One region of the Cupriavidus alkaliphilus genome, then DNA from elsewhere that is predicted to be linked to it. Evidence: predicted binding sites of a transcription regulator. Region 1 holds the regulator's gene; the other holds the start of a gene.

Region 1 (4,165 bases):
GACGCCGCGCCGGATGGCGGCGGCATCGATGGCTGCATCATCAGCAAGCTGGACGAAGCCACCCACCTGGGTTCGGTGCTGGACGTGGTGATCCGCCACCGATTGCCTGTCTTCTATGCCTCCACCGGGCAGCGCGTGCCCGAGCACCTGGAACTGGCCAGCAGCACCGCGCTGGTGGAGCGCGCCTTCCTGACGCCGCGCCGCGGCTCGGTGTTTGCCGATGCCGATGCCGCGCGCCGTGCCGCCGCTGGCGCGGGGGAAGAGACAACTGCGCGCGGTGGCGCCACCGACGTGCTGCGCTCGCTGACCGACAGCGCCGACGCGCTGGGCCAGTGCGTGGCCGAACTCAATGGCGCGGGCCTGGGCTTCGATCTGGCCCGCTCGCTGTGGCAACAGCGCAGCGCCGGCGCGCCAGCCCTGCGCGCCATGTCGCAGCAGGTGCGCGAAGCCGTGTGCCGGGACGTGACCCGCCAGTGCGAACAGTACGTGCTGGCCGTTGCCGCCACGCTGCAGGTGGCCGTGCCCGGACGCCGCTCGCCCCAGCCGACGCAGCACACGCTGTGGCTGGCCGACCGCAACGGCATGCCGCTGGCTGCCGCCGTCACCCCCACTGGCCGTGCCGGCCAGCCGCTGGGCGAAGCCGAATCCGACGCCGCCAACCTGCGCGCCGCGATGAGCGCCGCGCGCAAGGTCGTCAACCTGCTCGAGGCGATGCCGTCCGCCGCCACGCTGGCGCGCTGGCAGCAGGCCGGCGAGCGCTGGGTGGCCAGCGCGCGCAAGACCGCGCGCGTGGTCAGCGCCGGCGCCGCGTGGAAGCTCGATGCGCTGGCGGACACGCTGACCTTCCACGCCGTCGGCGAAGACACCGTGCGCGAGCGCGATGCCGTGCGCTGGCTGGCAACTGCCGACGTGCGCGTGCCGGACAGCCCGGTGCGCGGCAAGGGCACGCCCGACGGCGGCATCGACGCCTGCCTGGTGGTGGCCCGCCTGGCCGACCGCGCCACCGGGGAGCTGCTCGATACGCGCTACCTGCTGTGCGATCCGGCCCTGGCCCTGGATGCCGCGCAGGTGGCGCGCTGGGCGCTGTGGACCGATGCGGCCGAGGCCGGCCTGCGCACGATGCGCCATGCCATCGACCACTTCGCGCAGGATGCGCACGATGCCGCCGGCGCCGCCGTGGCCGCGCTGCAGCTGGGCATGTCGGTGCTGCGCCTGGAACACGAGCCGACCGCGGCTGCGCCCGCGTTCCTCGCGCGCCTGGCCGGCCGAGCGGTGCGCCCGGGCGCACCGGTGCCGGGCACCGTGCTCAATGAAGGCATGGGCCGCATGCTGGCCCTGCTCGACGTGCTGGAAAACTATCCGGGCCGCGGCGCCGCAGCGCCTGCCGCTACCGCGGAGGCCGTGCAGTGAGTTCCCTCGCCATGGACCAGGCCGAGAGCCTGCGCCGGATGCTGGCGCCGCGCACCACGCGCCGCATCGCCGTGCTTGCCAGCGAACGCGGCGCCGGTGCCACCACTGTGGCGCTGGGTCTGTCGCATGCGCTGGCGATGCAGGGCGAGCGCGTGCTGCTGGTAGACGAAGACGCCAACGCCCGTGCCACGCGCTTGTCTGGCGCCAGGCCGGTGGGCACGCTGGCTGACGTTCACGCGGGCCGGCTGTCGCTGGAGGCTGCGGCGGGTGTGAGCCCGCAAGGTGTGCTGTCGGTGGTGCCGGCTGGTCGGCCGGTGTCGGGTGCTGCCTTGCCGACGACGGCGACGAACGATTTTCGGAGCGTGCTCGTTGATGCCGGCCTCGATGCCGACGGCGCGCTGTCGCCGCTCGCGGGCGGTGCGCACAACGTGCTGGTGGTGATGCGTCCGGAGCTGGCGTCGATCACCGCCGCCTACGCATGCATCAAGCGGCTGCACCACCTGTATGCGTGGCGCCAGTTCCACCTGATCGTCAACCTGGCGGCCAGCGAAGCCACGGTGCAGGCCATTTTGCGCAACCTGGCGCGCACCGCCAGCCAGTACCTCGGCGTCGAAGTGCTGTGCGCGGGCTGGCTGCCGGCCGACCCGCTGGTGCCGCGCGCCGCGCAGCTGGGCCGCTGCGTGGTCGAGGCCTTCCCGGCGGCACCGGCCACCGCGGCACTGCGCCGCAGCGCCGGCGGCATCGGCGCCTGGCCGCTGCGCGCGGATGCCGCCGCGCCAGCAGCTGCGCCCGCCATGGCCTGAGCCTGCCAGCCATGCCACCCGAAACCACCACACCCTGAGCCAGCCGGCACGCAAAAGCGCGCCGGTCCAGCCATCCAGCAGTCACGAGAATTGCACCATGTACACGATCCAGGGAAAGCTCGAACAGGCCGATGTGGTCAAGGCGCACGCCCAGCTGGTGCGGCGCATCGCGCTGCAGCTCGCCGCCAGGCTGCCCGCCAGCGTGCAGATCGACGACCTGATCCAGGCCGGCATGATCGGCCTGCTCGACGCCGCCAAGCGCTACGAAGACACCCACGGCGCGCGCTTCGAGACCTACGCCAGCCAGCGCATCCGCGGCGCCATGCTCGACGAAGTGCGCGCCAACGACTGGCAATCGCGCAGCCTGCGCCAGTTCACCCGCCGCATCGAGCGCACCCAGCGCAACCTGGAACAGAAGCTCGGCCGCACGCCCATCGACTCCGAGGTGGCCGAGGCCATGGAGATGCCGCTGGACGAATACCAGCTGCTGCTCAACGAAGTCTATGGCTGCCAGCTGCTGCACTATGAAGACTTCGAGCGCTCCGGCGAAGAAGATTTCCTCGATCGCCACCTCGGCGGCAGCGATGACGGCAACCCGCTTACCGTGCTGATGGAAAGCGGCATGCGCGAGGCGCTGGTTCGCGCCATCGAACGCCTGCCCGAGCGCGAAAAGCTGGTGCTGTCGCTGTGCTATGACCAGGAACTGAACCTGCGCGAAATCGGCGCGGTGCTCGACGTGACCGAGTCGCGCGTATGCCAGATCCGCGGCCAGGCCATCAACCGGCTGCGCAACCAGTTGCGCGGCCTGCTGTAATGCCGGGGAAGGCGCGCATTGCCCGTGGCGCCTGCTGCCTGCTGGCAGCCATCTCGGCATGCGCGTGGGCCGCGTTCGATGCCGGCACCCGTCACGCCTGGACCGGTTCGGTCAACGGCCCGGCCCTGTACGGCCGTGGGCAACGCGCGGTATCGCCGCCGATCCTGCCCACCGGCGTGTTGCCGCAATCAGAAGGGGTGATTACCTCGGTGCGCTGGCGCTACAGCTTTGCCAAGACGCCGCCGCAGGAACTGCAGGCCTACCTGTGCAATGCCCAGCGCTGCGTGCTGCTGCCGCAGGCTGAGGGCAAGACCGATGCGTTCTTGGGCGACGATGCCACCAAGGGGTTTGTGTTCGCGTTCCGAGTGCCGGGGCAGGGGAGTCTGGTGCCGGTGTTGCAGGGGCGGAGTAATGAGGTGGTGGTGGGGTTTAGATAGGGCCTTGCCGATTCTTGCCCACGCGACTTTTAATCGAGCTTTCCAATTCCCGCTTGTGTACTCTCCCTCTCCCGCAAGCGGGAGAGGGAGAAACCCGCAGCGGCATCAAGGGCCTTGGGCTTTCCAATTTCCGCTTGTGTACTCCCTCTCCCGCTTGCGGGAGAGGGTTGGGGTGAGGGCGGGAGTATCGACGAAGTAAGGGCCGTCGCAATTGCCACCGCCGGCCCTCTCCCCCGGCCCCTCTCCCGCCAGCGGGAGAGGGGAGAAAACCCGCAGCGATATCATTGCCTCGGGCTTTCCCATTTCAGATTGTGTACTCCCTCTCCCGCTTGCGGGAGAGGGCTGGGGAGAGGGCAGGAGTTTCAACGAAGTGAAGGCCATCGCAATTGCCACCGCCGGCCCTCTCCCCCGGCCCCTCTCCCGCAAGCGGGAGAGGGGAGAAAACCCGCAGTGATATTACTGCCTCGGGCTTTCCCATTTCAGCTTGTGTACTCCCTCTCCCGCTTGCGGGAGAGGGTTGGGGTGAGGGCGGGAGTGTCGACGAAGTGAAGGCCGTCGCAATTGCCAGCGCCGGCCCTCACCCCCGCCCCTCTCCCGCCAGCGGGAGAGGGGAGAAAACCCGCAGTGATATTACTGCCTCGGGCTTTCCCATTTCAGCTTGTGTACTCCCTCTCCCGCTTGCGGGAGAGGGTCGGGGAGAG
Region 2 (4,165 bases), on a different contig from region 1:
CTGACTACGTCGATGCCGTTGATCTTCAGCGTCGCGTTGGCCGGCGGCACCTTCTGTTCCATCTTGTTCGCTGCGGGCGCCGCCGCCGGATCGAATGCAACCACGTTGTTCAGCGCAGCGTCGGCAGACGAAACGCGCATGGTGGCTTGGGTTCCGGTCTTGTCCGACGTCAGCACCAGGCGATAGGGGGTGGCGCTGCCGTCATTGACGATGCTGGCGGTCACGCCGATGCCCGCCTTGTTGATGGCATCCCGCATGCCTTCGAGGGACGAGTCCGCGGGGATGGTGACTTTCTTGGTGCTGGTGGCCGCGCCACCGGTGGCGAGCGCTTCGCCAAAGTCGAACACGAGCTCGCCGCCGCCAATCACGGCCTTCTGGTCAGCAACGTTGCTGCTCACCAGCGATTGCGCCGTGGCAAGCGTGTTGACCGTGATGCTGTAGCTGCCCGGTACGGCATTGGCCGCGGTGCTGACAGTCATCACGTCCGTCGTGCCGACACTGGCCTTGACGGCGCCGAAGGTAGCCGCATCAGACAGCTTCTTCGCCGCGCCCTGATAGGCATCCAGCACGCTCTGGACCTGGCTGTATGCCGACAACTTGGTCTGGTAGCTCTTGGCCTGCGCGTTGATGGCGTCAAGCGGTGCCTGCTCCGCCTTCTGCAGTTGCTCCAGCAGGGTGCTCAGGTCCAGGTTTGAACCGATGCCGATGGAAGAGATCGTTGCCATATTATTGTCTCGTCTTCAACTGATGATCAGGGCTCAAGCGGCCTGGTTGATGAATAACCCCTGCAGCTTGTCGATGGCGCGGGCGATGCGCAGTACCTCTTCGGTGGGCATCTGCCGGATCAGGTCGCCGGTTTCCTTGTCGATCACCTTGGTGATGACGCGGTGCGTGGCTTCATCGATCTCGAAACGCAGGCCGATGGTGGTGGTTTTGAGCGCGTCGACCAACTCGCCGAGGGCGGCGCTGGTTTCCGATCCATGGACCGCTTCGGTGTGGTCGCTGGCCAAGACCCGGTCCTGTCGCTGCGCAGCCCCGGTGGCCATAGTAGTTGCGCCGCCAGAAGGCATCGCGCCGGCCAAGCCTTCTGCCGGCATCCGCACGGCAAAGGGGTTCACTGTCGGGGGAGGCGCCATCGAATACTCCGTCCGGTTTGGCTAGGTTCAGTTCCAGGAGAAACACTTTGCAGGCAGTCGGGCTGCCTGCGAAATGCTCCTCGGGCAAAAAGGCCGGGCCTCGCGGCCCAGCCTTTCTGCGCGTTTCGCCGACGCGATTAACGCAGCAGCGACAGCACGCCTTGGGTGGTCTGGTTGGCTTGCGCCAGGACCGAGGTACCAGCCTGTTGCAGGATGTTCGCGCGGGTCATGTTCGACACTTCCGTTGCGTAGTCAGCGTCCTGGATGCGCGAGCGCGACGAGGACAGGTTGGTCACGGTGGTGCCCAGGTTCGAGATGACGGAGTCAAAGCGGTTCTGGACTGCACCCAGCGAGCTGCGCAGATCGTCGACTTGCTTCAGTGCGGCATCGATCTTCTTCAGCGCGTTGCCGGTCGGGACGCCGCTGAACTCGGGCGTGGGCGTGGCGCCGCTCAGGGAGATCGTGCCGACGGCGATGTTGAGGGTGCCGGCTGCACCGCCGTCAGCCAGGGTGCCGGCAGCGATGAAGCTCTTGCCCTGCACGGTGACGTAGCCGGTGGCTACGCCTGCGGCATTGTTGGCAACGCGCACCACCTGGTCTTGCAGCGTGACGGGGCCGGCGATGCCATTGGCGGTGTCGTCGAATGCGACATCAGCTTCGTTGAGCTTCACGGCGCCGGTGGTGCGGTCAACCGAAGCGGCGAAGTAGTCGTCGCCTGCCTTCACGACGAACTGGCCGGAGTTAGCGCCGCCAGCCGTCTTGACTTCGTGCAGCTCGAGGTCCGCTGCTGCGAACGTCTTGCCGGTTGCGGCGTTGATCTTGGTGATGTCGCCGGCAGCAAAGCTGACGTTGTACGAACCGGTGCCAGCGGCAGCGTTGATCGTGGTGATCTTCGGACCAACGTCCAGCGAGTTCTTGGCCACCGAGAAACCGCTCAGGCCCAGCGTGGTCTTATCGATCTGCTTCAGGTCGATGGAGATGGTCTCACCGTCGTTCGCGCCAACTTGAACCGACAGCTTGGTGCTGCCAGCCAGCACCTTCACGCCGTTGAAGTCGGTTTGCTGCGAGGTGCGATCGATTTCGGCCAGGCGCTGGTTGATTTCGTCCTGGATCGACTTCAGGTCGGACGTCGAGTTCGAACCCGTCGAGGCTTGCACGGCCAGTTCACGGATACGCTGCAGGTTGTTGTTGACTTCGGTCAGCGCGCCTTCGGTGGTCTGCGCCAGCGAGATGCCGTCGTTGGCGTTGCGCTGGGCTTGGGTCAGGCCGCGGATGTTGGCGGTGAAGCGGTTCGCAATCGCCTGGCCGGCGGCGTCGTCCTTGGCGCTGTTGATGCGCAGGCCCGACGACAGGCGCTGGATCGCCGTGTTCAGCGACGATTGCGAAGCATTCAGGTTGTTCTGAGTCATCAGAGACAACGAATTGGTGTTAATGACTTGCGCCATGGTACGACTCCTATTTGCAAAGTTTTGGGCATTCCGGCTAGTGCCGTAACGTTGGCGGCCTGCTTTGCAGGGCGTAGAGTGCCTCCGTTGCTTGGGTTATCGACCGGGCAAGGCAAAGGTTTAGAGTGATCTCCGCGATAGTTTCGCGGGGTGGCGGCGGGGCGGGGGACGCGCCGTACGGCGACGGGCGGTGAGGTCTGGACGGGTGCCGGTCCGGTCGCCGGCCTAGCGGCGCTTGCGGGTGCGCGGGATAAAAAGCGGCACGAAATCGGGCGCGGCCACCGTTTCCGGCGCGACCCCGATCACCTCCGGCGCATCGGCCGGCGTGACCAGGCAGATGGCGCGCTTGTAGACCACGGTAGGCTGGATGTCGTCGGGCCCGCGGCCGAGCAGCAGCACGAAATCGTCGGCGGCCAGCACCAGCCCGTGCAGCCGGGCGCCGTTGGACAGGTGCACGATCACCGGGGACTGGGTAATGCGGTACGCGGCGAATTGCTGGGACTGCAGTTGCCGTCGGCTGGCTTGCCTGGGCCGGATTTCCTTCTTCTTCACAACGACTCCGGAAGAGCCCGCAAGGGTTCTGGCGGCTGATAACGGTCCGTTGGCCGGCGGCTTGGGGTGCGGCACGGCCTGGGCGGCGGGGGAAACATCCGCTCTCGGTAACGGCGACCGGACTGGCCGCCTGGATTGCGTCGAGACCCGGCCCTGCGTGCGGGTACCGCGATGTCGTGCAATGGCCGGCGGTTGGCGCTGCCAGAAGAGAAGGGGAATACTTCAGGGGTGAGAGTAACAAAGTTTTACAAGCGTTGACGGACGGCAGGCAGCTCGTGATCTAGAGGCAATGCTCTATTAATTTGATTGCTTCGTACTCTAAATTCATGTAGGAAGTTGCGCCCCGACGGTGCGTGGGAACACGCGCCCCTGGCCGGGAAGGCCAGGCGGACATTGGGCTGGCGGGAATTTGCCAGCCTTTGCAAGAAGTGTCCTGAAAATGATTTCAGGGGCAAAAATGCCAGAAAAGCGCAAAGGTGCGCGTTTCGCGCTAGGGGAATCCCCTGATAGAAGCGGGATTTACACCTCATGTAAGCGCGTTTATATTCGTAACAAGAGCTGTTTGGCTCGAGCAGTCCTGGAAAGCCTACGAGCACCCCGCGCGTGGGCTTCTTTTTTGCCCGCGTCGTTTGGATCGCGCTCTGCGGCGCAGTGGCCGGGCGGTCGAATAACCTGACCGGCCGTTCGGAATGCCGAGCCACATTTAACGCCACTTCACCGACGCCCGATTCCCTGAAATGGGGGGAAATCTGGTGCTATTTCCGCTTTGCTCGCCGGAAGCGTTCGCTGATCGGCCCTGATCGGCCTAATCGGCTGCAGCGCACGCCGTTCGCGCGGCTGTCCGGCCTGAATCCCTCAACCCGTCTGAGCGTCCGTGCCGCGCGCTACGCGCCGCCGGGCCCGAGCCGCCAGGCCGGCGCCAAGCGCCCAGCGCAGTGCCGGCGCCAGCACGTGCATGCCGGCCAGCGCCGCGGAGCGGCGGATCGAAGATCCGTCCAGGTCGAGCTGGCGGCGCGCCCATGGCGGCAGCAG

Evidence for each region. Region 1 encodes FliA, which starts transcription of late flagellar genes. Its sites were predicted from a motif close to CTAAAGTTTNNNNNNNNNNNGCCGNTA; they were not measured.
Region 2: the regulator FliA is predicted to act here: its motif matches at 2,679-2,705, upstream of FHX60_RS20540 (FliC/FljB family flagellin).

The regions. Positions count from the first base shown of each region.
Region 1 is NZ_JACHWE010000005.1:118,240-122,404, forward strand. It holds gene flhF (flagellar biosynthesis GTPase FlhF) at 1-1,410, shown strand, start outside; gene FHX60_RS18225 (MinD/ParA family ATP-binding protein) at 1,422-2,213, shown strand; gene FHX60_RS18230 (RNA polymerase sigma factor FliA) at 2,311-3,027, shown strand; gene FHX60_RS18235 (flagellar protein FlhE) at 3,027-3,464, shown strand.
Region 2 is NZ_JACHWE010000006.1:81,551-85,715, forward strand. It holds gene fliD (flagellar filament capping protein FliD) at 1-725, opposite strand, end outside; gene FHX60_RS20535 (flagellar protein FlaG) at 759-1,136, opposite strand; gene FHX60_RS20540 (FliC/FljB family flagellin) at 1,274-2,581, opposite strand; gene FHX60_RS20545 (RNA chaperone Hfq) at 2,807-3,133, opposite strand; gene FHX60_RS20550 (oxygenase MpaB family protein) at 3,989-4,165, opposite strand, start outside.